4 regions of the Vibrio rubrogenes genome follow, and region 1 is predicted to be linked to each of the others. Evidence: predicted binding sites of a transcription regulator. Region 1 holds the regulator's gene; each other region holds the start of a gene.
The links. The regulator MetJ, encoded in region 1, represses methionine synthesis genes. The targets are predictions, from matches to a motif close to TTAGACNTNTANANGTCTAA.
Positions count from the first base shown of each region.

Region 1 (8,161 bases):
ATGATATTCTCCCCGATGGACAGCATTAAGGGCGGATTCCAGCGTGCCTTTTCTGCGGGTACTGTCCCGGTCAATCCGGATGGTACGATATTGGGGGAAGATCTGCGCCAGTTGTGTTTCCAGCTGTTCAGTACCGACACCAACCGTCGCCATCTGCGTCGAACCACAATCATGGCATTGATGTAACACCGGGCGCTGAGAACCACAGTGGTGACAGCGAAGCTCCTGTGTCACCTGATGATAGGTATAACGTGCATCACAACGCTGACAATGTGCCACCCAGCCACACTCATGACACATCAGTACCGGAGCATATCCCCGTCGGTTGAGAAATAACAAAACCTGATTCCCGACCTGTAAATGCTTTCTCATTTCAGCAATCAACGGTGCTGACAACCCGCCTTCAAGATAGAGCCCTTTGACATCCAAAACCCGATTGGTAGCCGGAACGGCATCCCCCGCCCGTTGTGTCAACGTTAAATGGTGATATTTACCACTGAGCGCATTTTGTAAAGTCTCAAGTGCAGGCGTCGCTGACCCCAAAACAATAGGAATCTGTTCAAGGCTGGCACGCATGACTGCCACATCCCGCGCATGATAACGCAAGCTATCCTGCTGTTTATATGAGGCATCATGTTCTTCATCAACAATAATGATTCCCAAATCAGCAAACGGTGTAAACAACGCCGAGCGCGTGCCGATGATCACACCGGCATGACCATCCCGGGCAGACAACCATGCATTGAGTCTTTCTGTCTCATTGAGCCCGGAATGCATGACCACCACCGGCACCATAAACCGTGAGCGAAAACGCTGAATCGTTTGTGGTGTTAAACCGATTTCAGGCACCAGAACCAGCGCTTGTTTTCCTTGCTTCAGAACCGGTGCAATCAAGTTCAAATAGACTTCCGTTTTTCCGGAGCCCGTGACGCCTTCCAATAAGTAGCAACTAAATTCACGCTGGCTGTTGATCGTCGCAATTGCAACGGACTGCTCCATATTCAGTTGCGGTTTCTCATCTTCGTCTTCCAGTAATTCAGGCCACGGCTGACGCTCTGGCTTTCGGTCAATCGCTTCAATCCATCCTTTTTCCTCAAGCGTGTTCAAAACCTGACGACTGATCTCTTCATCGAGTAATGTTTGATGGCTTTGTGTGCCGTTTTCCAATAAACGTAAAACCTTCGCCTGCTGGACTGCACGGCCAAGCCCCTGCATCAGCTTATCTCGTCCGGCGGAAGTCAGACACCACTCCCGCAAGGTCGCGAAATTGGCGGCTTTTCCTTTTCTCAGTGCTGCGGGTAACGCATTTGACAAGGTATCACCGAGTGGATACTGATAATATTGGCTGCACCATGTGAATAACCGAAACAGGCTGGCTGACCAGACAGGCTGCTCGTCCAGCACGGCACGAATCGGTTTCAGCACATCGGGGCTCATTTCAGAGTTATGGCCGAGTTCGGTCACAATACCAATCAATGTCTGTCGCCCGAACGGTACGGAAACCCGTCCACCGATAACAGGCTGACAATGCGCTGGTATCAGATAGTCGAACTGTTTATCTAAAGGGACGGGTAATGCCACTCGGGCAATGGATGGATGCATATCACTGAACATCAGATGTAAAAATCATGGACAACAGTCTAATCGAAGCTCTCGTGAAATTCGAGACAGCAATGAGAATGGTGAAAATAACAGCAAAACTAGTTGATCCGCGCTCATGGATTCTTTAATATAGCGCGCCTTGATGATACGGATGCCCGTATCACAACCGATGTAAGACGATATGATTAACTGACATGTGGTGTCCGGCAACGATCCGGATAGCGACATGGCCCGATTTTTGAGGTTCTCCCATGAAAACTGGTATCCACCCAGAATACAAAGTTGTAAGCGCAACCTGTTCTTGCGGCAACGCTTTTGAATTCAGATCAACACTGAGCAAAGATTCTCTGCACTTGGATGTTTGTGACAAATGTCACCCATTCTATACAGGTAAACAACGTATCGTTGATACCGGTGGTCGTGTAGATCGCTTCAACAAGCGTTTCGGTGCGCTTAGCAGCGGTAAAAAATAATCTCTCTTCGCTGAGAATTTCAAAAAGGACACCATTCGGTGTCCTTTTTATTTTCCCCAGCCCTTTGCTACCATTCATCCCGTTGATGGTCATGGCCTATCAATGCGTCGTTATCTCAGCGACATCAACGTAATCCTTACATAAAACAGAATATACCAGCATAAACTCCTCCAACCTCTACATATTTAAGCGATTTTTAAATACATAATGCCATAATCGCCTAGGCAGATACTCGGACATCCATTAGAATGAAGTTTCTTTCCCCTATAAACATTACAACGAGACGTTACCCTTATGTCTGAAGACAATCGCCAAGATTTAACGCCTGAAGAAGCTTTTCGCCAGAAAGCTTTGGATTATCACGCCATTCCGACCGCAGGAAAAATTGCCGTCACCCTGACCAAACCGGCCGACACAGCGGCAGACTTGGCTTTAGCCTATAGTCCCGGAGTTGCCGAGCCTGTCCGTGAGATTGCGCAGGATGTCGATAATATTTACAAGTATACCGCCAAAGGAAACACTGTCGCAGTCATCTCTAACGGTACAGCCATCCTTGGATTAGGTAATCTGGGGCCGATGGCATCCAAACCTGTGATGGAAGGAAAAGCATTGCTTTTCAAACGATTCGCCGGTCTGGACTCATTCGATATTCAAGTAAAACACCGGACCATCGATGAATTCGTTGAGACTGTCGCGAATATTGCTGATACGTTTGGTGGTATTAATCTGGAAGATATCAAGGCACCGGATTGTTTTGAAATCGAACGACGTCTTATCGAACGTTGCGATGTTCCAGTCTTCCACGATGATCAACACGGCACAGCAATCGTCACGGCTGCAGGAATGCTCAATGCTATTGAGCTACAGGGAAAGGACCTGAAGGAGTGTACGATTGTTTGTCTTGGTGCCGGTGCGGCAGCTGTTGCTTGTATGGAACTGCTGATCAAATGCGGCGCCATGCGTGAAAAAATTTATATGCTCGACCGCAAAGGTGTCATTCACACGCGCCGAGATGACCTGAATGAATACAAGCAGTTATTTGCCAATAATACGGATAAGAGAACCTTGGAAGATGTGATTCAAGATGCCGATCTTTTCCTTGGTGTTTCCGGACCGAATCTGCTGCCTCCGGAAGCATTAGCTCTCATGGCTGAAAAACCGATAGTCTTTGCCTGCTCAAACCCAGATCCAGAAATTAAGCCTGAGCTGGCTTATCAAGTCCGCAACGATTTGATTATGGGAACGGGTCGTTCTGACTACCCGAATCAGGTCAACAACGTACTGTGTTTCCCGTTCATTTTCCGTGGTGCCTTGGATATTCGAGCCAGTGAAATTAACGATGAAATGAAAATCGCAGCGGTTGAAGCCATTCGCCAGCTCGCAAAAGAAGAAGTACCGGCAGAGGTTCTGAAAGCGGCCAGTGTCGATAGCCTCTCATTCGGACCCGAGTACATTATTCCAAAGCCGATGGATCCACGCCTGTTGCCCCGGGTTGCCAAAGCCGTTGCGCAGGCAGCCGTTGATTCAGGTGTTGCTCGTATTTCAATGCCTGAAGGCTATATGCAAGATTAATATGGCACGCTGGCAAGTGTCTTACTGATAAAAAAGAGGATGCACACAATGCATCCTCTTTTTTTAGCACTTTGGTTCAAGCAGGTATCTTTTGCAAGGCTTGCTGATAGCTCGCCAGATTAGCAACTTGTTTTATATATCGTTGAATATTTGGATAGCCCGACAAGTCGGCCCGCATATCGGCAAGCTGTAGTACCAGATTCATCTGAAAATCAGCGCCACTGAGCTGCTCTCCGGCAAACCATGAACGGTGCGCAAGCGTATCATCGATATAACGCAAAAAAGTAGATACACGGGGCTCAATCACAATCTGATCCATCTTGTTGAGAAAAGAACCAATCAGCGAACGCAGCAAGAATGGGAGTTTTTCTCTCGACTTGATAAAGATCAGCCGCATCACCAGCCACATCATGAAAGAACCTTCAGCGGCATGTAACCAATAGCGGTAATCCAGTAATGCCTGACCCGACTCTGGCCGGAAACGATGTTGACGGTCATAGGTATCGATCAGATATTCAATAATGGCACCTGACTCGGCAATAGTTTGTTCGCCATCAACAATCGTCGGAGACTTACCTAACGGATGAACCGCCTTCAATGTATCCGGTGCACCCCAAGTCTTTGGATCTCTACTGTAATGAACAATTTCATATTCGAGTTCGAGAGCTTCCAACAACCAGATCACACGTAATGCCCGAGACTGTTCAAGGTAGTGAACATAGATCATATCAGACGTTCCTTATCTTCAAAGGAAACAACCAGAACCTTCTGCATTGTTCCCTTTCTAAAGAGAGATTGATTTCATATTGGTTTGAGCTTAAAACAATCCCGCCAAATCAGCCAGTACACAGAAAAGAATGTTTTATCTATCTGAGAAGTCAGACACCTTCGGATTAATCATCATAAGATTCAAATTCAATCCCCATCGCGGTCATGATTGCTTTTGCTTCGGTTGGAATATCATCCGGACGATCTTTACGCAGGTCTTCATCCGTCGGCAAAGGCTGACCGGTATATGCGTGTAAAAACGCCTCACACAAAAGCTCACTATTTGTTGCATGACGTAAATTATTGATCTGGCGTCTTGTCCGTTCATCAGTCAATACTTTAAGTACTTTCAACGGAATAGAAACCGTAATTTTCTTGACCTGCTCACTTTTCTTACCATGTTCAGCATAAGGACTTATGTATTCACCATTCCAATCAGCCATTGCTTTCCCTCATTGCCCGGAACCCGTCATTATTATCAAAAAAAGTAGGTGTTAATTTTAGCTTTATTTACTGCTATAAGCAAAGACATATAGACGTCTAGAAGTATTGACGTCTCATAAAAAAATCAGTAAAGTGAGCAACCATATCCAATCTGTGTCGATTGAGATTTTCAGTCATGAACGACATTTGTCATCAAATAGGAAGGAATCACATATGAGCACTCGCAAACCTGCAACCATCGCCGTTCGAACGGGTATTGAGTCAGACACGCAGTACCATGCTGTAGTTCCGCCGATTTATCTCTCAACGAATTATGGATTTCCGGCATTCGGTGAAGTCCCGCAATATGATTATACCCGTTCCGGTAATCCGAACCGTGGACTTCTGGAACAAGCACTTTACGAACTGGAAGGTGGTCAGGGTGCGGTGATTACAAACTGCGGTACCTCAGCGCTCAATCTATGGGTCTCTGCTTTTATCGGCCCCGATGATCTCATCGTCGCGCCCAATGATTGCTATGGCGGCACGTATCGTTTATTCAATACCCGCGCCAACAAAGGCGACTTCCGGGTGCTATTCGTTGATCAATGCGACGATACCGCACTTGCTGAAGCGCTGGCCCAGAAACCCAAACTTATTTTGCTGGAAACCCCATCCAATCCGCTCGTTCGGGTTGTCGATATCGAAAAAATCTGTCAACAAGCTAAACAAGTCGGTGCTTTAGTTGCCGTTGATAATACCTTTCTGACCCCGGTCTACCAACAACCTTTATCGCTTGGTGCTGACTTTGTGATCCATTCTACGACCAAGTATATCAATGGCCACTCCGATGTGATTGGCGGTGTGATCATCAGTAAAACCAAAGAACACGCAGAACAACTCGCTTGGTGGGCCAACTGTATCGGTGCATCCGGCACACCATTCGATAGTTATATGACACTCAGAGGACTTCGCACCTTGAGTCCCAGAATGCGTAGCCATGAAGAGAGCGCTCTGAAAATTCTTGCTTACTTGCAGTCTCAAGACCTCATCGGGACGATCTATCATCCGAGCTTACCGACTCATCCCGGCCATGACATTGCGAAAAAGCAGCAAAGCGGATTTGGTTCGATGCTCAGCTTTGAATTTGCGGGAAGCTATGAAGAGCTGCAACAATTTGTCAGTCGGCTCAATCTGTTTTCATTAGCGGAGTCACTCGGCGGTGTCGAAAGTTTAATTTGTCACCCGGCGACGATGACCCACCGAGCAATGGGTGAGGAAGCGCTCCACAAAGCAGGTATCTCTCTACAACTATTACGACTATCGGTCGGCTTAGAAGATGCCGATGACTTGATTGCCGATCTGGATCAATCCCTGAATTGGATAAAGGAGAATCGTTGATGACCACCGTACGCCACCTCCATAAATTCGGAGGAAGTAGTCTGGCTGATCCGGCATGTTATCGCCGCGTGGCTCTAATTCTGAAAGAGTATTCGCAAAGTCACGATCTGGTTGTGGTCTCTGCCGCAGGCAAAACAACCAATCAACTCATTGCTTTTATTGAAAACCTAACCGTCGAGCCGCAACAGGCTCAAGAAGTTTTAGGTCAGATTCAGCAGTTTCAACGCCAGCTGATTGCAGATTTGCTCGAAGGAGAAGCCGCGCAGGCACTGACGAACCGGCTCAGTGATGAATGCATGACTCTTGCAGAACTCACTTCCCCACTGACCGCCGCCCAACAGGCCTTCGTGCTGGCTCATGGCGAAATTTGGTCATCCCGTTTAATGGCAGCGTTACTCAATCAGCAAGGATTAATGGCGATTTCACAAGACGCCAGAGCATTCTTACGCGCTCACAGAGAAACACAGCCGGAAATTGACCGTGCTCAGTCCTATCCGTTGCTCAAGGAAATTTTGGCTCAACACGGTCATCAGCGGATCGTGATCACTGGCTTTATCGCTCAAGATGAAGCCGGAGAAACGGTTCTGCTGGGTCGAAATGGTTCCGATTACTCCGCGACCATCATTGGTGCACTGGCAGAAGTAGAACGGGTAACAATTTGGAGTGATGTCGCCGGAGTCTACAGTGCTGACCCAAGAGTTGTCACTGATGCCTGCCTGCTGCCGTTACTTCGTCTGGATGAAGCCAGCGAACTGGCTCGCCTTGCCGCACCGGTTTTACACAGTCGGACATTACAGCCCGTGGCACAAAGTGCGATTGATCTGCATCTTCGGTGTAGCTATGACCCTGAAGCCGGTTCAACCCATATCGAACGGGTACTCGCTTCCGGACGGGGTGCAAAAATCATCACGTCTCTGGATGAAGTCTTGCTGATTGAGCTCAGTTTCGCGCGCGGACACGATTTTCAGCGCCTGTACAAACAGGTAATCGAGCAACTCAAGCGAGCCCAGCTCACGCCGCTTGCTTATGATAAACAAGATGACCAGTATCGCATACAGCTTGCTTACACGGCTGAAATCGCTTCTGGTGCCTTGTCTTATTTGCAAGATGCCGCTATTGAAGCAGAAATTCGTCTCAAAGAAGGCTACTCACTCGTCGCAGCCGTTGGTGCCGGAGTGACTAAAAATGCCAACCACTGTTTTGGCTTTTATCAGCAACTCAAACAGGCTCCGATTGAGTTCCTTTGTGAATCTGAATCGGAATTGAGTCTGGTCGCGATACTTCGTCAGACATCCGTAGATACGCTTGTCAGTCAACTGCATACCCACCTTTTCCAGGCGCAGAAACGTGTGGCACTCGCACTTTGTGGCAAAGGCAATATCGGTTCGAGTTGGCTCAAGCTATTCACGGAACAAAAAGCCGAGCTGGAAAAACGCCGCGGGATGAATTTTGAACTGGTCGCGGTGATCGATAGTCAGACCTACTGGTTTGATGAACACGGGATAGAACCGACAAATATCGAACACCATTTTCTTGAAGAATCCATCCCTAATGACGGTCAAGAATGGCTGCTCAAACTGGGGCAGATCCGCGGCTATGATGATGTCATCGTGCTGGATGTGACAGCCAGTGCCGAACTCGCTTCACAGTATATTCAGATCGCAGAACAAGGGATGCACCTTATTTCCGCAAACAAGGTCGCGGGTTCTTCCAGTAGTGAATACTACTATCAAGTCAAAGACTCTTTTGCAAAGATCAGCCGTCACTGGTTTTACAATGCGACGGTCGGTGCCGGTCTGCCGATTAACCATACAGTGAGAGATCTGCGGGAAAGCGGAGATGAGATTGTCGCGCTTTCCGGGATTTTCTCAGGAACACTGTCTTGGTTATTCCAGCAATATGATGGCACCGTTCCATTTAGT
Region 1 is NZ_JCARSY010000034.1:13,546-21,706, reverse strand. It holds gene priA (primosomal protein N') at 1-1,602, opposite strand, end outside; gene rpmE (50S ribosomal protein L31) at 1,854-2,075, shown strand; gene AC55NX_RS17385 (malic enzyme-like NAD(P)-binding protein) at 2,370-3,647, shown strand; gene AC55NX_RS17380 (glutathione S-transferase) at 3,724-4,374, opposite strand; gene metJ (met regulon transcriptional regulator MetJ) at 4,541-4,858, opposite strand; gene AC55NX_RS17370 (O-succinylhomoserine (thiol)-lyase) at 5,073-6,239, shown strand; gene AC55NX_RS17365 (bifunctional aspartate kinase/homoserine dehydrogenase II) at 6,239-8,161, shown strand, end outside.

Region 2 (8,161 bases), on a different contig from region 1:
TATTTCTTAACCCATCTGCTAATATGGTCGCGGTCGTCCTTTTCCCTAATGCGCAATCTGTACCCATGACAGCAATTCTTGGACATTTCACACTGTGTATTTTGCCACTAAATACTTGCAATGCTTCTTTGCTCTTGGGTTTGCGAATATCAAGAATATGGACATTATTTTTTAGACAGGCTTCACGAAAGATAGGATCGTCGTTTAAGAACTCATGCATGCCATTAACAATATTCATGTTGCGCGACATGGCATTGAGAATAATTTGTTTTTCTGAATCGGAAAGTAAGCCCTTTGATGGTGCGATCCCAAAAATAAAGTAATCAGGAACGGTTTCCGCATGAATCATCGCTTCTTCAATATTAGCCACCAGAGGAATATGATTTCTCATACCATCAAGAACTTCACCGGAATCTAAGCTTGCCAGCTCACTATCAATAACGGATAAGATACGATAAATGTGGGAATGCCTTACCAACCCATTTGCACTCTTTCCGTCAATTTTACCAAAGTTACCTTCACAATAAATAATAGCAGTGGGAGTCGTCGGATTGACTTTATGTCCAAGTGATATCCAAGGTTGTGAATATATTGGATTACGGTCGATTTCTGTCTCTTCAGTTCTAATTAATTGAACGATGTTTCTTAATTTTCCAGTTGAAATTGACATGATTAGAGCCTAGTTAATTAGGCTTAGGGGGCAACTAAGAAATGCCGAGACATACGTCTGGAAAAGAAAAGTAGTCCCTACTAAGCAGGAGGGATAACCACCACAGTACCACACCAAACTGATTCATGTTGGATATTCTTGAAATAATCTTTTGCGGCACCGATTACTCATCATGTTGCATTTGATTTTAGGCAACCCATTAGCCCTTCACGTTTAGATCAGAGACAAAGAACGAAATTAACAGCAAAATGGATACGAGTTCCTAACACAAAGTAATAACTACTTGTACGTTAAATAGCTGTACGCAAAATAAGCTTTCGTACGATAAAGAAGGATTTGTTGATAACGAAGAATTTCAAAGAAAGGAGATGCAGATTTGGTGCGTCTGAGTGGACTCGAACCACCGACCCCCGCCATGTCAAGGCGATACTCTAACCAGCTGAGCTACAGACGCATAATGATGTTTTCTTGTAATGGTGCGTCCGAGTGGACTCGAACCACCGACCCCCGCCATGTCAAGGCGATACTCTAACCAACTGAGCTACGGACGCATCAATCAAGAACGGAGAGGATATTAACGACAGTCTTAACGTTGTGCAAGAAAAATTTCCCTGAAAATGAACCGATTGGCTTTAAGTTCACCAACATGAATCTTTTTTGCTCAATCACAATCATTCTTTGTCGAAATTTCATACCTTTTCTGTGCAGACAAATTGTAATATGAGTCCGATTTTGTGACATTAACCCAAAAAACTAGTTGAAGTATTATAATGATTGCGTAACATACCTCAATTGGCTAGAACATATGCAGAACGCTCTTAAAATGGATGATCGATTACCCAATAAATCATACTTGCTCAGAACTTCTGTTCTTTCCGGTATCAGTCTGTTTTTAACGTTGATAGCATTGTTCTTTGCTCTCTTCCATGCCATTCATCGAAACGAGTTATTTCTGGCCTTCGTTGAATGTATTCTGGCCGTCTATTCTTATTTGATTTATACCCAACTCAAACAAAAACGATATCCCAAGCAGTACATTCTTTATTACGCTTATTATCTGATGTTTACGCTGCTGGTCGGAACGTACTTTCAACCGATTGCTCAGGGACTGTTTGTCTGGAGTTGTCTTGCACCGATCGTGTTGTACTTATTACTCGGCATCAAACACGGCATGTATACCAGCGGTCTGTTCTTGGTGATTCAATCTACAATCATCATCATGAAGCTGAGCCAAGACGCAACCTACAGTATGTTAGAAAGCATGTTTAATTTAGTGCTCTGCTATATCGGGATCTGGATTGTGTCGCATCTTTATGAATCCAATCGTTCCAATATTGAAAACTCACTGATGTATCTCGCTTCAAGAGATTCTTTGACCGGTGCACATAACCGATTATCTCTGTCAACATCGTTTCATCGTTTTACGACGACGAAAAAAGATCAACAACATCTGAGTCTGCTGATTCTCGATATTGATTACTTTAAACAGATCAATGATCGATTTGGTCATGACATCGGTGATAAGGTTTTGATCGAAACCAGCCTGATCATTAGTCGTATCGTCGGTGATGAAAATCTCTTTCGGATTGGCGGAGAAGAATTTTGTATTACCTTGTTTGATATCGATTTGGATGAGGCAAAAAAAATCGGTGAGAAGCTTCGCCACACCATCAGTAATCACCTGTACAGCTTTGGTGACAAACGCTTACAGTTGACGTTAAGTATCGGGATTTGTCGTTACCGTAATGGCGATAACCTCTCTGATATTTTGAAGCTGGCAGATATAGAGCTCTATAAAGCGAAAAAAAATGGTAAGAATCAGGTGCGGATTTGTCAGGCAGATGCTCAGACGTCGCTTGATGATAACGTTGAGCGTTACAAATCAGCTTAATTTAACTTGAGCACAATTAGCGCTCGTCCTCATGATTATCTTCATAAACAACATTATAATTTTCAGTATAGTTACAGTGAGGTTGACGACTACATGTAAAGAACCGTCGCCCCTTATGGTCGCCTTGTGTCGCGACCCGAATAACCATCGGACTACCACACTTTTTACAGAATCTGACTTCTTTATCAGCTTCAATCAAATCAATATGAGCAGCCAAAAGTCGCCGTAGCCGACTCACCTGATAACTATATTTGATGTTCGTTCCAATCAGAGGGATATTGGCAGACCGACAGACACTTAATAGCAGTTTTTCGCGCTCAATTTTAGCCTTACTCAACGATTTACCATTATCGAGTTCAATCACCGCACGGGCTTCAAATGTTCTGGGGTCACAGACGACAAACTGAAAGCTATATTTTGAAATCTTGTGACTGGCAATAAAGATATCCTTTTTCTTTTTCAGCCCGGCAGGAACTAATAACTGCGCCATATTCACTTTGGCAAATACAACCCCCTGCTCTCCGACCGCTTCAATTAATGCCCGGTAAAATATACTCTCAGCGGGGTTGAGCAGCGGTCCGAATCGTCGATAACTATATTCTTTACTGTCATCTTTTTTAATGATGTAACGCTGCGCAAAAAGAAAGAACAAGACTAACAATGCAACAATAATAAAGATGTTCAGCATCGTAATTTAATACCCCCAGTGATGCACTTCAATACGGGCCGGAAACGCACCATCCAAACACATCAACCGTCTGATAAAACAGTATCCCCAACCAAACGAAATACTCAATCAAAGCCGACAACATGGATACTCACGGCTTTAGTCATTCAGTCCCAAAAATATACTGATCCATCATGCCGACCAATTTACCGATCTCCGGTTTGGTAATCGTATCATTGGCTCCCAGTGTCAACGCTTTATGACGGTTATCATCACTCATCAGAGAAGAGAACATTACAATGGGGATCTCACGATATGAATTGTTGTCTCTCAACCGTTTCACCAAATGCATCCCATCCATACGAGGCATTTCTACATCTGTCACCACCGCATCAATCAGCTCTCGAACCTGAACGCCTTCTTTCTCAGCAGCTTGTTCAATATTCATTAGCTTTTCAAAAGCCTCACCACCATCTTTACAGGCAATAACGTTGTAACCGGCAGAACTCAGCGTATCTTGGATCAGACTACGAATAAATGCAGAATCATCCACAACCATTACGGTCTTCGCATTTCTTTTGCTCACCATTTTTTGATTCAGGTCGATGCTTTTATCCACTCTGACATCATACTTTTCCATACTCAGTTCAGGGTTAATATCTGCAATGATTTTTTCAAAATCCAAAATCATAATCAGATGCCCTTCTTTGCGCACGACGGCAACAACACAATCTTGCTCGCCGGCTTCAAGAAACTGGCTTGGCGATTCAACATCATTCCAAGAGATGCGATGAATTCTGCTGACACTGTCGATTAAGAACCCATTCGTCATCCGGTTAAAATCCGTCACGATAACAAACTTGCTTTCAACATCCGGTGATTTCGGGATGCCAAGCCAGCCAGCCAGATCAACCAATGGGGTTAATATATCCCGAGAAGAAAATACACCAATCATATGTGGCTGAGCATTGGGATAATCTGTTGTTTCCGGGACCTGAATTACTTCCCGGACTTTCGCAACGTTAATACCGTAGTAACAAGTTTTGGTACCACCGTTCGGTAGACGTTTTTCTATATGAAACTCGATAATTTCAAGTTCATTGGTGCCGCTTTCTGTCAAGATCGTACTAGTTGGATGACTCATACCACTCTACTTCTATTCTGGATTGATCCGGGCTGTAAAAACAGCAAATTTAACATTTGTTATTGTAGATCTTATCTACCCGAGTATCGTTATTTTATCGCTGAACGAACGAAAGAATATGACCAGTATCTTATTGTTTCATCTCAAACAAAAGTTTCTCTTCATCAGAGCTGCTCCGATCACATAGATGTTCCGTTATTCATATTGTCAGGATTTAGGAAAAATAACAATAAATTCATCAGCTAAGTCCGTGCCAGTATCATTGGTTAATTGACTCACACACGCAGCAGATACAGGAGGCTGTTATCACGAAAATAACTTTAAAAATTTCATCACAAATTTTGGCAAAGATCACAAGGAAATTGTGACTTATTCCCTTGGTATTGCCATATGGATTGTATACTTTTTATACGGGGTGTTGAAGCTATAGCATATATCATAAAATCATCCGAAAAGTATGTGATACACCATTGGGAAAAGATTGGAAGAGCAAAAATAGAAGGAACATACAATGAGACGTGACGAGCTAGGTATTTGTTTATCCCATGAGATGCTGGTAGACAATTTAGATTCAACTTTTACTTGTATCCGTGCTTATAAAGCCGTAGCTACAGATGTCGATGATTTGCCTCCTTTGCTTGCATTTCCTCAAATGAAAGGCAAAGACGTTCTATTATCGATGAAAGGTAAACATAAGCTGATATGGCGGGCTGACTTCTTTTGTCCCAGCTTTCATAAATAAACAAGTTTTATAAATAAATCTGACTATTGTCTATCATCTTATCCCTTGTCACCACAGATAGGCGAATCATTCGGTGCTAGATCTATCTGTGGTGATTTTTCGTCATATCTGTCGCTCTGATTTTACCTTTTCTATCGTTCGGCATGAAATCGGTAGTCATTGTTCAACCACCAATAACAATCAAATATCAGTTTACATGCGAGCTTGATTTTTTCTCGACATATGTGATCGATTCAGTTAAGTTTAGATGTATAGACGTCCAGATAGATTTATTGTGAGAGTGATATTGTGCCGATAAAGATTCCTGATCAACTTCCTGCAACGGATGTTCTTCTGCATGAGAACATTTTCGTCATGCATGAATCTCGAGCTTCTACGCAAGAAATCAGACCGCTCAAAGTACTGATACTGAATCTGATGCCCAAAAAAATTGAGACCGAAACTCAATTTTTACGCCTGCTCTCTAATAGTCCGCTGCAGGTAGATGTTGAACTTTTGCGCATCGATAACCGTCCTAGCCGCAATACACCCGAAGAACATTTAGATATGTTTTATCGGCAATTTGAGATGGTGAAAGATCGTTACTTCGACGGATTAATTGTGACAGGGGCGCCGCTGGGATTGGTTGCTTTTGAAGATGTCGTCTACTGGCAGCATCTGGAATCCATCATCCAATGGGCCAAAGATCATGTCACTTCAACTTTATATGTCTGTTGGGCTGTTCAGGCAGGACTCAACATTCTCTATGGATTGCCGAAGCTGACCCGTAAAGACAAGCTCTCCGGGGTTTATACGCATTCCCTACAGAAAGACTTTCATCCCCTGATTCGCGGATTTGATGACTCTTTTCTTGCCCCCCATTCCAGATATGCAGATTTCCCTGTCGATTACATTCGAGAAAATACCAGTCTCGATATTCTTGCTACCTCTGAAGATGCAGGGATGTATCTGGCAACCAGTCCGGATAAACGTCATGTGTTTGTGACCGGTCATCCTGAATATGATGCTTTTACACTACATGGTGAATATGTCCGGGATCTGGGTGAAGGCTTGGAGCCAACCATTCCAGTGAACTATTACCAGAATGATAATCCGGACAATCAACCCATCGCCAGTTGGCGGAGCCACGGACATCTGCTGTTTTCAAACTGGCTTAACTACTGTGTTTACCAGCAGACACCCTATGATCTGGAACATTTCAGTGAAGATAAGTTTACCAAAGATGATTAGAGCAACGTCATCTTATTCAAGAGCGGCCTGAATAAGGCCGCTCTTTTTTATCTGTGTCGCAAGATATACGCTGCCCTATTTTCTCCCCGAAGAATCGCTTTATCATCCCTCAGATAAACGAGGACGTGATTGAGCGGAGGCCGGATGGTACGTCGATTGATTCTAGGATGGTGGTTGGTCATTTCAGGTTGCAGCCATAGTGCGCCTTCAACTCCTGAGCGACACCGAATTGCAGATGCCAGAATTACCCTGAGTATTGCCTACCTTCAACGCCATGAACCTCAAAAAGCCCTGCTCAACCTGATACGGGCTGCCGACATCGCACCACATTATATTCGGTTGCAACTCGCGCAAGCCTATTACTATGAAAGAGTTGGTGAAACAGACAAAGCCAAACAACAATATGAACTGACATTGAACGAGCACCCGAATCATCCGGATGTATACAACAACTATGGGACATTTTTGTGCAAACAGGGGAATGTCAACCAGGCCCAACACTATTTCGCGCAAGTTTACTCGAGAACAAACTACCCTCAGATTGCTGCCGGCTATGAAAATGCCGCACTGTGCTCACTAAAAACCGGGAATACTTTGCAAGCAAAGAAGTTTTTTTTACAGGCACTGAATCATGATCCAAAGCGATTCCAGTCTCAGTTCTATCTCATCCAGATAGCAATCAAAGCCCGACGGTTCTCCGTTGCCAGAACACGTCTCGCTACATTTATTCAAGATTTCGGGACGACAGAACAATCGCTGGCATTTCAACGCCAGCTTGATCGAGAGACCGCAACCGACCGCTAATCACGAGGCGTCCTTGGCCAACGCATTGGATGATATGGTTTCAGCTTGTGTCGTTGTTTGTAATGGAGACGTCTACGTTTTAAAACATATTGCTTGCGGTGAATCCGCAAATATTCTCGAATCACCAGCCGAATGAATAAAATCAGTCCAATCGCAAGCATAATGCCAATAACGATCAGAGCAGGCCGGCATAACCAGTCTGGTTTACACGGTGCATAATAAAAGACCTGAATATCCATCATCAGACTCCTTTCAGGATAGCGGACTCTATCTATTATTCAGGCACAACAACGGATTATCTTCGCCTTATCGGTCGTTTTGAACGTTTGATCACGCGCTCAGATTTCAATCGATGCCTTTCTTTGTAATGTAATTTGCGGCGCTCCTGAACATATTTCGCACGATTCTTAATCCGAACATATTCACGAATGACGAGAATAATCAGCCAAAGAACCACACCTGCCATCACAACATAGAATGTAAACATCAAAGACCGACATAACCAGTAAGGTTGGCACGGTAGGTACATGTCAGCATCCATTTCAACCTCCCTGACATCTAGTTCAGTCTGAAACGAACTTCTTTAAACCTAGCACGATTTCAACATATACACATTGTTCTGACTAACATTTCACACTTTTGTACCAACTTCATCTCAAGACACATGATTTTTCACAAAGTGGATAAAGGCTTGATTTGCATAAGACAGATAACCATCATTACGCCACGCTAATGCCAAATGCACGGGCACGGGGGGCTCAAAAGGGATCGCACGAACACTCGGTTCTTGTTCCGTCACCAACTCAAGCAATGCACTGATTGCATATTCACACTTTACGATTCTTAAAATCATTGGTAACAGATTAGTTTCAAATGAAATCTGAGCATGAAAATTATGTGTCTGACAGGCTTGCTCAATGAATTCACGATGGTAATAGCCCGGTTGAAAAGTAACCAACTCATGTTGTAAAAATGTATCCAGACTGATGTGGGATGCGTCGGCCAACTCATGA
Region 2 is NZ_JCARSY010000024.1:33,693-41,853, forward strand. It holds gene AC55NX_RS15285 (N-acetyltransferase DgcN family protein) at 1-670, opposite strand, end outside; tRNA gene AC55NX_RS15290 (tRNA-Val) at 1,048-1,124, opposite strand; tRNA gene AC55NX_RS15295 (tRNA-Val) at 1,145-1,221, opposite strand; gene AC55NX_RS15300 (GGDEF domain-containing protein) at 1,494-2,561, shown strand; gene AC55NX_RS15305 (DUF2726 domain-containing protein) at 2,578-3,249, opposite strand; gene AC55NX_RS15310 (chemotaxis protein) at 3,392-4,372, opposite strand; gene AC55NX_RS15315 (hypothetical protein) at 4,884-5,114, shown strand; gene metA (homoserine O-acetyltransferase MetA) at 5,403-6,344, shown strand; gene pilW (type IV pilus biogenesis/stability protein PilW) at 6,489-7,148, shown strand; gene AC55NX_RS15330 (LysR family transcriptional regulator) at 7,804-8,161, opposite strand, start outside.
Region 2: the regulator MetJ is predicted to act here: its motif matches at 5,358-5,377, upstream of metA (homoserine O-acetyltransferase MetA).

Region 3 (8,161 bases), on a different contig from region 1:
AAATGTGATTCATGTCGGATTGTTTCGAACCTGTCGTGGGATTACCTGAAGTAAGTGTTCATCAAAATGAAGCAATAAAAAAGGGCATTGAATGCCTTTTTTTATTGCCAAGACAAATGAGTACCGAGACGGATGTTGTTATCGTGTTGACTGTAAAATTTGGTTTTACCAGCCTTTTACAACACCGTCATTGAAGATTTTCATTGCTGCGTTATAAACTTCATCAGTCTGATAAGCTTTGACAAAGTTTTGCACGTTTTCATCATTGACGTTATTTTCACGCGCAACGATCAGGTTGACGTACGGTGATTCTTTGTCTTCGACAAAAAGACCATCTTTTTCCGGAGAAAGGTGCAGTTGGCTGGCGAAAGTTGTATTGATAATCGCAATGGAAACATCATCCAGTGAACGAGGCAGTTGTGCCGCATCTAATTCAAGGATTTCTAACTGCTTTGGATTTTTCACAATATCTTGCACGGTCGCTTTCAGACCAACACCATCACGTAAGGTAATCAGACCTTGCTGCTGAAGGAGGATCAGTGAGCGGCCGAGGTTAGTCGGATCATTTGGCACGGCAATCCGATCACCATCTTTCAGCGCATCAACTGATTTGATTTTTTTGGAATATCCTGCAATCGGATAAACAAACGTATTGCCGGCAATCTTTAATTTGTAACCACGATCTGCAATTTGCTGGTCCAGATATGGTTTGTGCTGGAATGCGTTTACATCCACAGAACCGTCATCAAGCGCTGCATTGGGCGTGACGTAATCGGTGAATGTGACCAGATCAACATCAAGATTATATTTATCTTTTGCCACTTTTTTAGCGACTTCGGCAACCTGTGCCTCCGCACCGGCGATCACACCCACTTTGATTTTGTTATTATCGGCGGTTTTGTCACCACAGCCAGCCAGCACGAGTGCTGAAGCTGCCGTAGCAATGGTTAGTAACCCCTTTAGACTTAATTTCATAAACTTCTCCTTGGCTAATCCTGAGTGATGATCATCAATCATCGATGTTTTTATTGTGTACCTGTAGTTAACTATCCTGTCTGTAGTCAACTATCTATGGTCAACTCGGCGTACGACGGCATCGCCAATTGACTGAATAATCTGAACGAGAACAATGAGCATGATAACAGTCACAGCCATCACAGTAATGTCATAACGGTAGAAACCATAACGAATCGCCACATCGCCGAGACCACCGCCGCCGACAGTTCCGGCCATTGCCGAGTAACTGACCAGTGTCACCAGCGTAATGGTGACGGAATTGAGAATGGTTGGCATCGCTTCCGGCAACAGAACTTTGGTGATGATTTGCAGCGGTTTCGCTCCCATCGCTTGGGCAGCTTCAACGAGACCGGCAGGGACTTCCAGCAGCGCCCCTTCAATCAGTCGGGCCACAAACGGAATTGCACCGATAGTCAATGGGACGATTGCCGCTGTTGTGCCGATAAACGTGCCGATCAAGAGTTTGGTTAACGGGATAATCGCGACCATCAAGACCAAGAATGGCACCGAACGGCCAATGTTGACCACTGCACCTAATATACGGTTAAGACGTCGGTTTTCCAGCAACCCTTTCGGTTTTGTGATATGCAGAATAACACCGAGCGGAATACCGACGAGAAAGCCGACCAGACCGGAGATTGCAACCATGTAGACCGTTTGCCAGGTGGCATTCAAAATCAGATGATTGTTTTGACTGATCCAGTCAACGATGAGGTTAATTGACATACCCAAGGACCTCTACTTTTACATGCTGTGAACGGAGATATTCAATCGCTGCCTGATCGTTGGCATCTTCTCCGAGGAGTTCTGCGACCAACATGCCAAATTTGACACCACCGGCATAATCGAGATCCGAACTGAGAATATTCACATCTATATTAAAATCCCGTGAGATATGTGAAACCAATGGGGCATCAACCGTGGCGCCGGTAAACTCCATCCGAACGAGCGGATAACTGCCCGGCACGCGTTGCGGATGGAGACGACTTTCATAATCTTCCGGAATCGATAAATCCAGTGTCGAGCGAATAAACTGGTGAGCGAGCTCTGTTTTCGGATGGGCAAAAATATCGCTGATACTACCTTTTTCAACCAACTCACCGTCACCGATGATGGCGACTTCGTGACAGATACTTTTAACGACATCCATTTCATGGGTAATCAGCAAAATCGTAATATCTAACTGGCGGTTAATCTGTTTGAGTAGTTGTAAAATCGATTGGGTCGTCGCCGGATCCAGTGCACTGGTGGCTTCATCACATAACAGTACTTTAGGATCACTCGCCAATGCGCGTGCGATAGCAACGCGTTGCTTTTGTCCGCCACTGAGGTTAGATGGATACGCCTGTTTTTTGTCGGTAAGGCCGACAAGTGTCAGCAATTCATTCACTTTATTATGGATATACTGCTGATTCTGACCTGCAAGTTCCAGCGGTAAAGCAATATTGTCAAATACAGTTCGGGATGATAGCAGATTAAAATGCTGGAATATCATGCCGATATTGCGTCTGGCCTGACACAACTGAGCTGCGCTCAATTTGGTCAGATCAACACCGTCAACAATCACTTCACCGCTGGTGGGAGACTCCAGCATATTGACACAGCGTATCAGCGTACTTTTCCCTGCACCGGAAGAACCGATCACACCAAAGATCGTCCCTTGCCGGATATGGAGATTAATGTCTTTCAGGGCGAGTATTTGATTGTCGCCTTGACCAAACATTTTATTGACGTGATTTATTTCAATCATTAGAAACCCTGACTAGGAGTACTTAGCTTATTCATTGAATTCCACCTCAGATGACGAATTGTATGCTGAGGTATGGTGTGTTGATAGATGAAATTGTATTCGACCCGAACAACACCTGCGATTTGGTAGTGGATGCTATGGCTTCATGATAATGAAGTCAATCACTTTCGACGTCTAGACGTCTAAAGTTAATATTGTGGCGATTTGTTGAGAAAAAGCAATTAAAAATCTGTAACGAGATACAAAGGGGATTTGGGTGTATCTCCGACAGTCAGTTTGAGTATAATAGCCGACATTAATCAGTCGGATGGGGTAAAGCTTTGGCTAAACCAGCAGTGTTTCTGGATCGCGATGGTGTGATCAATATTGATAGTGGTTATGTTCATGATGAGCATGATTTTCACTTCATTGATGGGGTTTTTGAAGCGACAAAACGCTTGAAAGATATGGGGTATCTTTTAGTCGTGGTCACGAATCAGGCAGGTATCGCCCGAGGTTTGTTTACCGAAGATCGCTTTTTGAGCCTGACTCAGTGGATGGACTGGAACTTCATTGATCACGGAGTTGAGTTGGATGGGATCTATTATTGTCCGCATCATCCTGAGCATGGTCACGATAAATATAAACAGGACTGCGACTGCCGAAAACCTCAGCCCGGTATGTTTATTTCTGCGCGTGATTTTCTCAACATCGATATGGCCAATTCGGTGATGGTTGGTGATAAACCTTCAGATTTGGTTGCAGCTCAGGCCGCGGGGGTTGGCACTTCAATTCTGGTTCGTACCGGAAAACCGGTGATTGAAGCCGGTGAATCACTTGCCGATGTGGTGCTTGCGAGTATCAAAGATGTTCCGGCTTATTTGGCGGTACGCTGATATGCTCATCGTATTACCACTTCCGGCCGGAGTGAACTGAATTATTCATGAATCATAAGAAGTTAACTATTCTTGATGTTGCCAGACTGGCCGGGGTCGGAAAATCGACAGTGTCCCGGGTGTTGACTCAGGATGAAAGAGTGAGCCCGGAAACTCGGGCTAAAGTATTAAAAGTTATTGAAAATTCAGGCTATTCACCGTCAAAGTCTGCTCAATCAATGCGAGGCGGGAGCCAGAAAGTCGTTGGTATTATTATTTCGAGACTGGAGTCCTCTTCTGAAAGCCGGGTTGTGAGTCAGATTCTGCCTGTTTTATATCAGCGTGGTTTTGATGTTGTGATCATGGAAAGCCAGTTCAGTCATGAGAAAACCGCAGAACATCTCTCTGTCTTGGCTAAGCGCCATGTTGATGGCGTGATTGTTTTTGGTTTCTCAGGTCTGGATTTATCGGTTTTGCAAGCATGGCAATATAAGTCGGTTGTGTTTGCCATGGAATCGGAGCAGATCTCGACCATCAATTATGATAACCGCCAGATGATTTTTTCCTGTTTGGATTATTTGAGTCGACAGTCGTTATCAGATATCGCCTTCATTGGGGTGGATCCGGCAGATAAAACCACGGGTCAGCAACGTTTGGATGCATATTTTCAGTGGTGTAAACAATCCGGTATGGCACCGAATTATCAAACTGGGCAACTGAGCTTTGACAGTGCTTATACGTTGGTCGACCGGGTGATGCATGAATCATTACAGGCGATTGTCTGTGCCAGTGATTCTATTGCTATGGGGGTGATGAAACGCCTTCAAGAACTGTCCCGGGAAGATATCGTCGTGACCAGTGTCGGCCGGAGTGAGCTGCTTTCTTTTCTGTTTCCAAATATTTACAGTGTTGATCCGGGATATGAAGCCGCAGGCCAGCAGGCTGCCGAGCTCTTAATCGAGCATATCGAAGGTCGGAAAACTATCCGACATTTAGTGCTGTCACCACATCTCACCAAGTGAGATCTACTTCTCATCATTCCTACTGATATTTTTCTCCGGTGTGATCTTTTTCATGCTATGGGACTGTTCCCATTTATTTTGGTTTCAGCTATGTCATGATTGTTTTGTGTTGTGGGAATGTTCCCATGGCTATGACGAATTACGATAACAATCGGACATACGCTGTATGCAAAGTATGAGAGGTCAATATGGCTCGCGACATACCAACAGATGACATCAAGAAACTCATCGCTCACATCGGTGGAGCAGACAATATTGCCAGTGTGACGCACTGTCTGACCCGTCTCCGTTTTGTCCTGAAATATACAGATAGAGCTGATGGTAAAGCACTGGAAACACTGTCGATAGTGAAGGGATGCTTTACCAATGCCGGCCAGTTTCAGGTCGTTATTGGTACGGAAGTCGATCAGGTTTATCACCTGCTTGTTGACATGGCAGGTTTAAAAGAGGAATCCAAAGAAGAGACGAAAATTGCTGCACGGCAGAATATGAATGTGTTGGAACGGGGTATTTCCCATTTAGCTGAAATTTTTGTTCCTCTGTTGCCAGCCATTATTACCGGTGGCCTGATTCTTGGTTTCAGAAATGTGATTGGCGATATCAAAATGTTTGATGGTCAGACCCTGACTCAAATGAGCCAGTTCTGGGCAACGGTTCACTCATTTTTGTGGCTGATTGGCGAAGCCATCTTCTTTTTCCTGCCGGTTGGTGTGTGTTGGTCAACCGTGAAAAAACTCGGAGGAACGCCGATTCTCGGCATTACACTCGGGATCACCTTGGTTTCTCCACAACTGATGAATGCTTATCTGATCGGAAAACAGTTACCAGAGGTCTGGGATTTCGGTCTATTTACGATTGAGAAGGTTGGTTATCAGGCTCAGGTGATTCCGGCTATGTTGGCCGGAATGGTTCTGGCACTGATTGAAACACGTCTGAAGCGCATTGTACCGGACTATCTGTATCTGGTTGTTGTGCCGTTTGTATCGATTATTCTCGCAGTGATTCTGGCGCATGCGGTGATTGGTCCCTTTGGGCGGGAACTGGGGAATGGCGTTGCTTATATTGCTAAATCAGCGATGACCGGTTCATTTGCGGTTCTCGGGGCGATGGTGTTTGGCTTCTTATATGCCCCGTTGGTGATTACTGGTATTCATCATACAACCAATGCTGTGGACTTACAGTTGATGCAGCAAATGGGCGGAACGCCTATCTGGCCACTCATTGCTTTATCTAATATTGCTCAAGCTTCAGCCGTTGTCGGGATCATCCTGATTAGTAAAAAACATGGTGAACGGGATATCTCAGTTCCGGCGGCGATATCTGCTTATCTTGGCGTGACGGAACCGGCAATGTATGGGATTAACCTGAAGTATAAGTTCCCGATGCTGTGCGCCATGATTGGCAGTTCGCTGGCGGCTGGTATTTGTGGTGTGTCTGGTGTGATGGCCAATGGTATTGGTGTCGGTGGCTTACCGGGAATTCTTTCAATTCAACCGCAGTTCTGGGGCACTTTTTTACTGGCGATGTTGGTTGCGATTGCTGTTCCCACGCTATTGACCTTATTTTTGTATAAACGTGCTCAGGCGAAAAATGCAGTTGAAGTGGCGGATGCATAATCGGTTTCAGGGGTGAAGTTTATGACTATTTTGTTTTCTTTATTTTTAGGTAAGTGAGTATTGATGATGATTCAACGGGTATCAACTGATGAATGGTGGAAGACCGCGACGGTATATCAGATTTATCCCAAAAGTTTTTGTGACACGAGTGGTACCGGGACTGGTGATCTACAAGGTGTGATCTCAAAGCTGGATTATCTGGCAGAGTTGGGGATTGAGGTGATTTGGCTGACTCCGGTTTATCCCTCTCCAATGGTCGATAATGGTTATGATATTTGTGATTATTATGATATCCATCCTGAATTTGGCACATTAAGTGATTTTGAGCGCTTACTGGCAGAAGCCCATCGGCGTCATATCAGAGTGATGATGGATATTGTCGTGAACCATACCTCGACAGCACACCCTTGGTTTCAGGATGCGTTGGGTAATTTGTCCAGTCCTTATCGGGACTACTATATCTGGCGCCCCGCCAAAGAGGGGGGAGTACCAAATAACTGGCAGTCAAAATTTGGCGGGAGTGCCTGGGAGCCGGATTTAAATACAGGTGAATATTATCTGCACTTGTTTGCGAAAGAGCAGGCTGACTTAAACTGGGAAAATCCACACGTTCGTGAAGAAGTGAAGAAGATAATCTCATTCTGGGCTGAAAAAGGTGTGGATGGTTTCCGGCTGGATGTCATTAACCTGATCTCGAAACACCAGAATTTTCCGGATGATGATGAGGGGGATGGGAAACGTTATTACACCGATGGTCCGAAAGTTCATGAGTTTCTTCAGGAGATCAGTACAGCTGTGTTTCAGAAATATGGCTGTGTTACGGTCGGAGAAATGTCTTCGACGACTGTTGAACACTGTCGTCGATACTCGGCACTGGATGGAAAAGAACTCTCAATGGTCTTCAATTTTCATCATTTGAAAGTGGATTATCCCAATCATGAAAAGTGGGTCAATGCACCGTATGACTTTATTGAACTGAAAAAGATTTTCAATCATTGGCAAACGGGCTTACATGACTCGGGATGGGGAGCTTTGTTCTGGTGTAATCACGACCAGCCTCGGGTTGTCAGCCGTTTCGGTCATGAGTCTCAATATCGGATCGAATCAGCAAAAATGCTGGCAGCAACACTACATATGATGCAGGGAACACCTTATATCTATCAGGGTGAAGAAATAGGGATGACGAATGCGGGATATGGTTCGATCGAACAATACCGGGATATCGAAAGTCTGAATATGTATGACATTCTGGTTCATCAACAGGGAATGGCGGAAGAGGAAATGCTGGACATTCTGGCTCAGAAATCCAGAGATAACGCTCGTACCCCGATGCAATGGAATCATGAATTGTATGCTGGATTCAGCCGGGTAAGGCCGTGGATTGATGTGGCAGAAAATTATACTGAAATTAATGTCGCTGCTGCACTTCGGGAGCCTGAATCAATTTTTTATTTCTATCAACAACTGATCCGGTTGAGAAAAGAACTGGACGTGATTACTTCCGGAGATTACCGGGATCTGTATCCGGATGATAAAGCGATTTGGGGATATATCAGACAATCAGAACGGCAATCGCTGATTTGTCTGAGTAACTTTTCCGGCCTGTTGCAATACTGTGAGTTATCTCCCGATATTATCCGTCGTCCGGCACGCTATCTGTTGGGAAATTATACCGGTCTAAATATGCAACATGTAGAGAAATACCAACGGTTAAGGCCTTACGAAACTCGTATTATTTTGTTGGATTGATGACTATGGTGTGGAACAGAATGGTTATGGTCCGTTGTTGACGGATGACAGATAAGAAAAAAGCCAGCGATACGCTGGCTTTTCTATATGGTGGAGGGGGACGGATTCGAACCATCGAAGGCAGTGCCGGCAGATTTACAGTCTGCTCCCTTT
Region 3 is NZ_JCARSY010000002.1:204,123-212,283, reverse strand. It holds gene AC55NX_RS03095 (Zn-ribbon-containing protein) at 1-54, shown strand, start outside; gene AC55NX_RS03090 (MetQ/NlpA family lipoprotein) at 166-975, opposite strand; gene AC55NX_RS03085 (methionine ABC transporter permease) at 1,066-1,743, opposite strand; gene metN (methionine ABC transporter ATP-binding protein MetN) at 1,733-2,767, opposite strand; gene gmhB (D-glycero-beta-D-manno-heptose 1,7-bisphosphate 7-phosphatase) at 3,088-3,642, shown strand; gene treR (trehalose operon repressor TreR) at 3,690-4,643, shown strand; gene treB (PTS trehalose transporter subunit IIBC) at 4,832-6,259, shown strand; gene treC (alpha,alpha-phosphotrehalase) at 6,326-8,008, shown strand; tRNA gene AC55NX_RS03055 (tRNA-Tyr) at 8,097-8,161, opposite strand, start outside.
Region 3: the regulator MetJ is predicted to act here: its motif matches at 2,934-2,953, upstream of metN (methionine ABC transporter ATP-binding protein MetN).

Region 4 (8,161 bases), on a different contig from region 1:
TTCGAGTTCCGTCCGCCTGTCTGTTCGGGAAGGCCACTGATTTGAAGACCTCAGCAGTCATGCTGGGGTTTTTTCGTATCTGACGGAGAGATTGATTCCTGCCACTTTAGCGGCTGGCGAAAGTGATGCGGTTGTTCAGTGGGTTAGCCTTTCTTTTTAAAACCAGCGGCCTGTCACGCTGGCGTGAGGGGGGCGCGGGTTCGAGTTCCGTCCGCCTGTCTGTCTGTTCGGGAAGGCCACTGATTTGAAGACCTCAGCAGCAATGATGGGGTTTTTTCGTATCTGACGGAGAGATTGATTCCTGTCATTTTAGCGGTTAGCGAAAGTGGTGCGGTTGTTCAGTGGGTTAGCCTTTCTTTTTAAAACCAGCGGCCTGTCATGCAGATGTCTCTTCAGCTTTTGAAAATGCATTGAGATTAACGGTATTGTTTTATTGTTAAATGATGTTAGTTTATTTGCTGATTTGGCTGGAGAGATAATAATTCATGACAAGAATGTATAGCTATTTTAAGTATTTATTTCTGATGTTTTTGGGGGTTGGCGGTTACTGCCATGTCCTTCAGGCAGCGGAAGATAAAGATCAAGAGAAAGTGGGTGATACGTCTTTAATCGAGCAAAGGGTCGCTGAAGAAAAATCTGTAGAGAATAAAGAGTTTGTCATTATTCCACATAAAGAGAACTACATACTTCCTCTGACATATAATCCACATCCCAACAGTGATCCTTTTTCCGTTGTAGATACTTTTAATCATAAACCACTGGATAAATATGAGGCTAAATTTCAGATTAGTTTTAAGATGCCTATATCCAGTCATTTGATTGGTGATACGGGAGACCTTTATTTTGCCTATACAAATCAGTCTTGGTGGCAAGTTTACAATCGTAGTAGTTCATCACCATTTCGTGAGATTGTTCATGAGCCCGAACTCTTCATGCAGTTTGATAATGACTGGAAGATCGGTAATTTGACCAATTCTTTATGGTTATTTGGGATTAACCATCAGTCGAATGGTCAATCAGGAACGCTATCAAGAAGTTGGAATCGGGTTTATGGCCAGATGGTGTTTGATAATGGCGGCCCCCTAGCTTTGAGCTTGAAAGCGTGGTGGCGGATTCCTGAGAGAGATAAAACATCTCCGACGGATACATCAGGCGATGATAACCCTGATATCCGACATTATATGGGGAACTTTGAATTTGTTTCTCTGTATGGTGTCGGTCAGCATCGGTTTACTTTACTCCTACGAGATAATTTGGAGAAAAATAACCGCGGGGCGTTACGTTTGAGTTGGAGCTATCCCATATTAAAAGAAGCCAACAACCTGAGATTTTATATGCAGTACTTTAATGGTTATGGTGAAAGTTTGGTGGACTATAATGTCCATACTCAGCGAATCGGGATTGGTATTGCACTTAATGATTTGTTGTGATGAGTCGAACTCAAATATCTACTTTATGTTTAGATGGTTCACGAGAGTGAACCATCTTTTTTATACCAATTAAGCCTGATTCTCTTTGGTTTGAGCGGCGGCTTCTTCTATTTCTTTATCGAGTTCTGCCTTTTTGGCTTTCTCAACCATTGGGGTTATGGTTGAGCCTTGGACTAAAATTGAGAATACAACGACTGCATAGGTCATCACCAGAATAATTTCTTTCACATCGATAAGCTTCTCTGGAATGATAAGAACACCTGATGGAATGGATAGTGCCATCGCTAACGCTAATCCACCGCGGAGTCCGCCCCAAGTTAATATTCTGATTGACCATTGATTGTATTGGCGATAGCGTTTGAACCCAATATATGACACGTAAACACTCAAATAGCGTGCTAGCAGTACCAATGGGACGGCAATCGCCATCATGATCCAATCTTCCTCGTGGAATTCGAAGAGTAGCATCGACATCCCGATTAAAAGGAAAAGCACACCATTGAGGAATTCGTCGACGAGTTCCCAGAAATGATCCAAATGCTCTTCACTTTCTTTGGAAAAGCCGATAAACCGCGTCCAGTTACCAATCATAATTCCGGAAACAACCATTGCCAGAGGGCCGGAAACATGAATAATTTCGGCAAATGCGTAGCCGGCCGTGGGAATACCTATCGTGAGTAATAACTCCATCGAATGGTCATCAGTCGCGCTGATAAGATAGTGAAATATCATTCCCAGAACAAAGCCATATGCAATTCCGCCAATCGCTTCTTGCATGAACAATTGGGAAACACTGATGACAGTGGGTGGCTCTGAACCGAAAGCAATCGTAAATATAGTGACGAAAATGACTAAGCCGAAGCCATCATTAAATAATGACTCGCCTTCAATTTGAGTCGATATTCTTTTGGGGGCATTCAGTTTTTTTACAATTGCGAGAACGGCTATCGGGTCAGTCGGAGAAATCAGAGCTCCGAATAGTAGGCAGTACACCAGATCAAACTGAATACCGATCAATTGACAGATGCCATATAAAGAGAAGCCGATAAAGAAAGTAGAGAAGAGGGTGGCACCAAGAGCAAGTACAGTGATCTCCCACTTCTGATCTCTTAAGTTAGGTAGTTTGATTCCAAGACCACCGGCAAAAAGAAGAAACCCTAAAATTCCTTTGAGGAGAAAGTTTTCAAAGTTGATACTACTCATGGTTGTTGTCGCAATTTGCGACAAATGGAACCAATTATTCTGACCAGCGATTAAGATCAGTAAAGAAAGCAGCATTGAACCAGCAGTAATTGCGATAGTGGTTTGCATCTTGCTTATTTTACTGTTTAAAAAAGCAATAAGCATTGCAGCAGCGGCAAGAAAGCATAGTGTATGGTAGACCGACATTTTTTTCTCTTCACATCTTGAACACGGAGGTTGAAATTTTCCTTTGATGTCGGATAAATAGCAATCACTTTTTCTGGTAGTGAGGTGATCTCTTTTCGTGTTAAATTGTTCTATTATATAACCGTATGGACGTCTAGATTTCTAATAATTGTGTGGTAGGATGGACAAAAAGCAAGGGATAGGGCGGCAAAGTGAGTAGTGTAAAGTATCAGATAGCAGAACAGCTTCAACAACGTATTTTATTGATTGATGGTGGCATGGGCACCATGATTCAGGGATACAACTTACAAGAAGATGATTATCGCGGAGAACGTTTTGCTGACTGGCACTGCGATGTGAAAGGTAATAATGATCTCCTTGTGTTGACACAACCCGATTTAATTAAAGAAATTCATGCGAGCTATCTTGAAGCTGGCGCTGATATTCTTGAGACCAATACATTCAACGCAACCGCTATTGCCATGGCTGACTATGATATGCAGTCATACAGTGCAGAGATAAACTTTGCCGCTGCTCAGCTGGCTCGGGAAGTTGCGGATCAATGGACCACAAAAACACCGGAGCGCCCTCGCTATGTCGCTGGGGTTCTGGGCCCGACTAACCGGACATGTTCTATTTCTCCTGATGTGAATGATCCGGGCTTTCGTAACGTGACTTTCGATAGTTTGGTGAAAGCTTATTCCGAATCGACACGCGCTTTAATTAAAGGTGGTGTTGACCTGATTATGCTGGAGACGATCTTTGATACGTTGAATGCTAAAGCTTGTGCTTTCGCTGTTGATAGTGTGTTTGAAGAATTAAATGTGACATTGCCTGTCATGATTTCCGGAACTATTACCGATGCTTCAGGCCGAACCCTATCCGGTCAGACAACAGAGGCATTTTATAACTCACTACGCCATGTTCAGCCCTTATCGTTTGGATTAAATTGCGCGCTTGGTCCTGATGAATTGCGTCCTTACGTTGAAGAATTATCCCGAATTTCTGAGTCTTTTGTCTCTGCTCACCCAAACGCTGGATTACCTAATGCTTTCGGTGAATATGATTTGTCTCCCGAAGAAATGGCAGAGCATATCGGTGAGTGGGCTAGAGCCGGTTTCCTGAATTTAGTCGGTGGATGTTGTGGTACAACACCTGAACATATCCGTCATATCGCTTTAGCTGTAGAAGGAGTACAACCTCGTTCCTTGCCTGAGATCCCCGTGGCATGTCGGTTGTCCGGATTAGAGCCGCTCATGATTGAGAAGGAAACACTTTTTGTCAATGTCGGAGAGCGGACAAATGTTACTGGTTCGGCCAGATTTAAACGTCTTATTAAAGAAGAGCTGTACGATGAAGCGTTAGATGTTGCCAGACAACAAGTCGAGAATGGTGCTCAGATTATCGATATCAACATGGATGAAGGAATGCTCGATGCAGAAGCTTGTATGGTGCGTTTCTTAAATTTGTGTGCTTCTGAGCCGGAAATTTCCAAAGTTCCGGTGATGGTAGACTCCTCCAAATGGGAGGTCATTGAATCGGGGTTAAAATGCATTCAGGGCAAAGGAATTGTGAATTCAATTTCTTTGAAAGAAGGCAAAGAAAAGTTTGTTCATCAGGCTAAATTGATCCGTCGCTATGGTGCTGCCGTTGTGGTGATGGCATTTGATGAAATTGGTCAGGCTGATACCCGTGAGCGGAAAATTGAAATTTGTACCAAAGCTTATCGCATACTGGTTGATGAAGTTGGTTTTCCTCCGGAAGATATCATCTTTGATCCTAATATTTTTGCAGTTGCAACAGGGATAGACGACCATAACAACTATGCGGTTGATTTTATTAATGCTGTCGGTGATATCAAAAGAGAGTTGCCTTATGCCATGGTCTCGGGCGGGGTATCGAACGTTTCTTTCTCATTCCGAGGAAACAACTACGTGCGGGAAGCGATTCATGCTGTATTCCTTTACCACTGTTTTAAGAATGGTATGGACATGGGGATCGTCAATGCCGGGCAGCTTGAGATCTATGACAATGTTCCTGAGAAACTGAGAAATGCTGTTGAAGATGTCATTCTCAACCGCAGAGATGATGGCACGGAGCGTTTGCTGGAGATTGCAGATGAGTACCGTGAAAATGCTGTGGGTAAAGCGGATGATGCGTCGGCATTGGAATGGCGAACATGGCCTGTTTCTAAGCGTCTTGAACATGCTCTAGTAAAAGGGATTACGGAATTTATTACTGAAGATACCGAAGAAGCGCGCCAACAAGCATCGAAACCATTGGAAGTGATCGAAGGTCCTCTCATGGATGGGATGAATGTTGTCGGAGATTTATTTGGTGAAGGGAAAATGTTTCTTCCTCAGGTCGTTAAATCCGCTCGGGTAATGAAACAGGCGGTTGCCTATCTTGAACCGTACATTAATGCAGAAAAACAGGGCGGAAGGACCAATGGCAAAATTTTACTGGCAACAGTGAAGGGCGATGTCCACGATATTGGGAAAAATATTGTTGGTGTTGTGTTGCAATGTAACAACTACGAGATCATTGATCTTGGGGTGATGGTGCCTTGTGAACAGATACTCAAAGTTGCGAAAGAAGAGCAGGTTGATATTGTCGGTTTATCCGGATTAATTACCCCATCATTAGATGAGATGGTCCATGTCGCTAAAGAGATGGAGCGTCAGGGATTTGAGCTCCCATTGCTGATTGGCGGTGCAACGACATCGAAGGCGCATACAGCCGTCAAGATTGAACAAAACTACCATCAACCAGTGGTTTATGTAAACAATGCATCCCGGGCGGTTGGTGTTTGTTCCTCTCTGCTTTCGAATGAATTACGGCCGGGATTTGTTGAGAAATTGAATATTGACTATGAACGGACCCGGGAACAGCATGCCCGGAAAACCCCCAGAACTCGCCCGGTCTCTCTGGAAGAAGCGCAAGCGAACCGTGTTGCGATTGATTGGGACAATTATACGCCACCTGTACCGATGAAAAGTGGAGTTCACGTATTTGATGATTTTGATATCGGGATATTACGCCGATATATCGACTGGACACCATTTTTTATGACGTGGTCACTGATGGGTAAATATCCAGCTATTTTGGATCATGACGAGGTCGGTGAAGAGGCGCGTCGTCTGTTTAAAGATGCCAATGAATTTCTGGATCGCGTTGAGAGCGAAGGTCTGATGAAAGCACGAGGAATTTGTGCGTTATTCCCGGCGGCAAGTGTCGGTGATGATATCGAAGTTTATCATGATGAATCTCGTCGAGAGGTTGCTCATCGATTACACCATTTGCGACAGCAAACACACAAGCCGAAAGGGTATAACTATTGTCTGTCTGACTACATTGCTCCCAAAAGTAGTGGTAAAAAAGACTGGATCGGTGCTTTTGCTGTCACTGGTGGTATTGGTGAACGAGAACTTGCTGATGCGTATAAAGCGCAAGGGGACGATTACAATGCCATCATGGTTCAGGCCGTTGCCGACCGTTTGGCTGAAGCTTTTGCTGAATACCTCCATGAACGGGTTCGCAAAGAGATCTGGGGATATGCGGGCGATGAGAGCTTGAGTAATGATGATCTCATTCGAGAAAAATATCAGGGCATCAGGCCTGCTCCCGGTTATCCGGCTTGTCCGGAGCATACGGAAAAAGCCACTATCTGGGAAATGCTTCAGGTTGAAGAGAAGATCGGGATGTCTTTGACAACCAGTTATGCCATGTGGCCTGGTGCATCTGTGTCCGGCTGGTATTTCTCTCATCCGGATTCCCGTTATTTTGCTGTCGCGGGGATTCAGGAAGACCAACTTCTGAGCTATGCCGAACGAAAAGGCTGGGGGCGGGAAGAAGCCGAAAAGTGGCTTGCCCCGAATATGGATTAATCAGTTTTTTGTCTCACTGAGTACTAATAAAGCCCCGTAAACGGGGCTTTATTACGCTATAATTTACCCGATGAGTCAGGTATAAACATAAGCCTAGAACGGAATGTCGTCGTCAAAATCCATTGGTGGCTCATTGTATTGTGGTTGCGGTGCAGATTGTTGCTGTGGTTGCTGATGAGCCGCTTGTGATTGAGGCTGTTGAGGTTGTCCCCAGCCACTATTTTGTTGTTGAGACTGCACCCCAGGCTGAGCTTGGCCACCAGACCCTGCTCCCTGACGTCCACCCAGCATTTGCATCACACCGTTAAACCCTTGAACAACAACTTCAGTCGTATAACGTTCCTGACCGCTTTGATCTTGCCATTTCCGTGTTTGCAGTTGTCCTTCAATATATACCTGAGAACCTTTACGTAGGTATTCTCCTGCGACTTCTGCCACTTTCCCGAACAGGGCAACACGATGCCATTCGGTTTTTTCTCTTTGCTCACCCGTCGTTTTATCGCGCCATGTTTCTGACGTCGCAATAGTGATGTTCGCAACTGCACCGCCACTTGGCATGTAACGAACTTCAGGATCACTTCCAAGGTTCCCAACTAATATAACTTTGTTTACTCCACGGCTTGCCATGCTTTGCTCCGTCATCTCATGATGTATCTATTCAGCGCATAGGATACCACGCTTGATAAAGGTCTCAACTCCCTTACTTAATTCTGATCGCAATTCATCTAAAAGTCTTGGAAATCACACCACTTTTTTTAATACCACTCGATTTTTTTAAAACTGATAGACTTCATATTTTCAATGCTATAAGAAGCTGCACGATAAATAATTCATTGAATTAGAAGAGTTTTTTATGTTCTGGCATGTTGTTCGATATTCCATCAGCACACCGACAAGGCCATGAAAAGATCAAATTACAGCAGAATGCTTTATATCCTCTATCCTGATAATCAAGAACCTTCAACGTTCTATCATGAAATCGAGGTCGCGCTGGGACAGATACTCCCAAAAATTCAACCCCGGCAATTTATGCTGTCCCATCAGACCGATCGGCACAAAATACTCCTGTTTGATTATCAGCAAAAAGAAGTATTGCTATCCCGCTTGGATATGTGCAACACACTGGATTTATGCCTCGAAACGGTTGTGATCAATGTTGAGAAACGCCCAAGAACAGAAGAACTCCTCCAGTTAGGCAATCTGAAAGGACTCTTCTATCGCAGTGACCCGATTGAACTGATCATTGCTGCACTGCGCGAGATTCGAGACGGGCAAATTTATTTACCGCGACATATTTGTGGTCAGCTTCTTCATTACTACCGACATTTATTTAATAACAAAAATGTCAGTGCAGCGATATCTCTGACTTCCAGAGAGCTGGAAATTTTGCGCTGTCTGAAAACGGGGGCAACGAATACACAAATTGCAGATAACCTGTTCATCAGTGAGTTCACGGTCAAGTCACACCTGTATCAG
Region 4 is NZ_JCARSY010000010.1:140,004-148,164, reverse strand. It holds gene AC55NX_RS09920 (phospholipase A) at 486-1,430, shown strand; gene AC55NX_RS09915 (cation:proton antiporter) at 1,500-2,819, opposite strand; gene metH (methionine synthase) at 3,011-6,685, shown strand; gene AC55NX_RS09905 (single-stranded DNA-binding protein) at 6,779-7,312, opposite strand; gene AC55NX_RS09900 (LuxR C-terminal-related transcriptional regulator) at 7,586-8,161, shown strand, end outside.
Region 4: the regulator MetJ is predicted to act here: its motif matches at 2,945-2,964, upstream of metH (methionine synthase).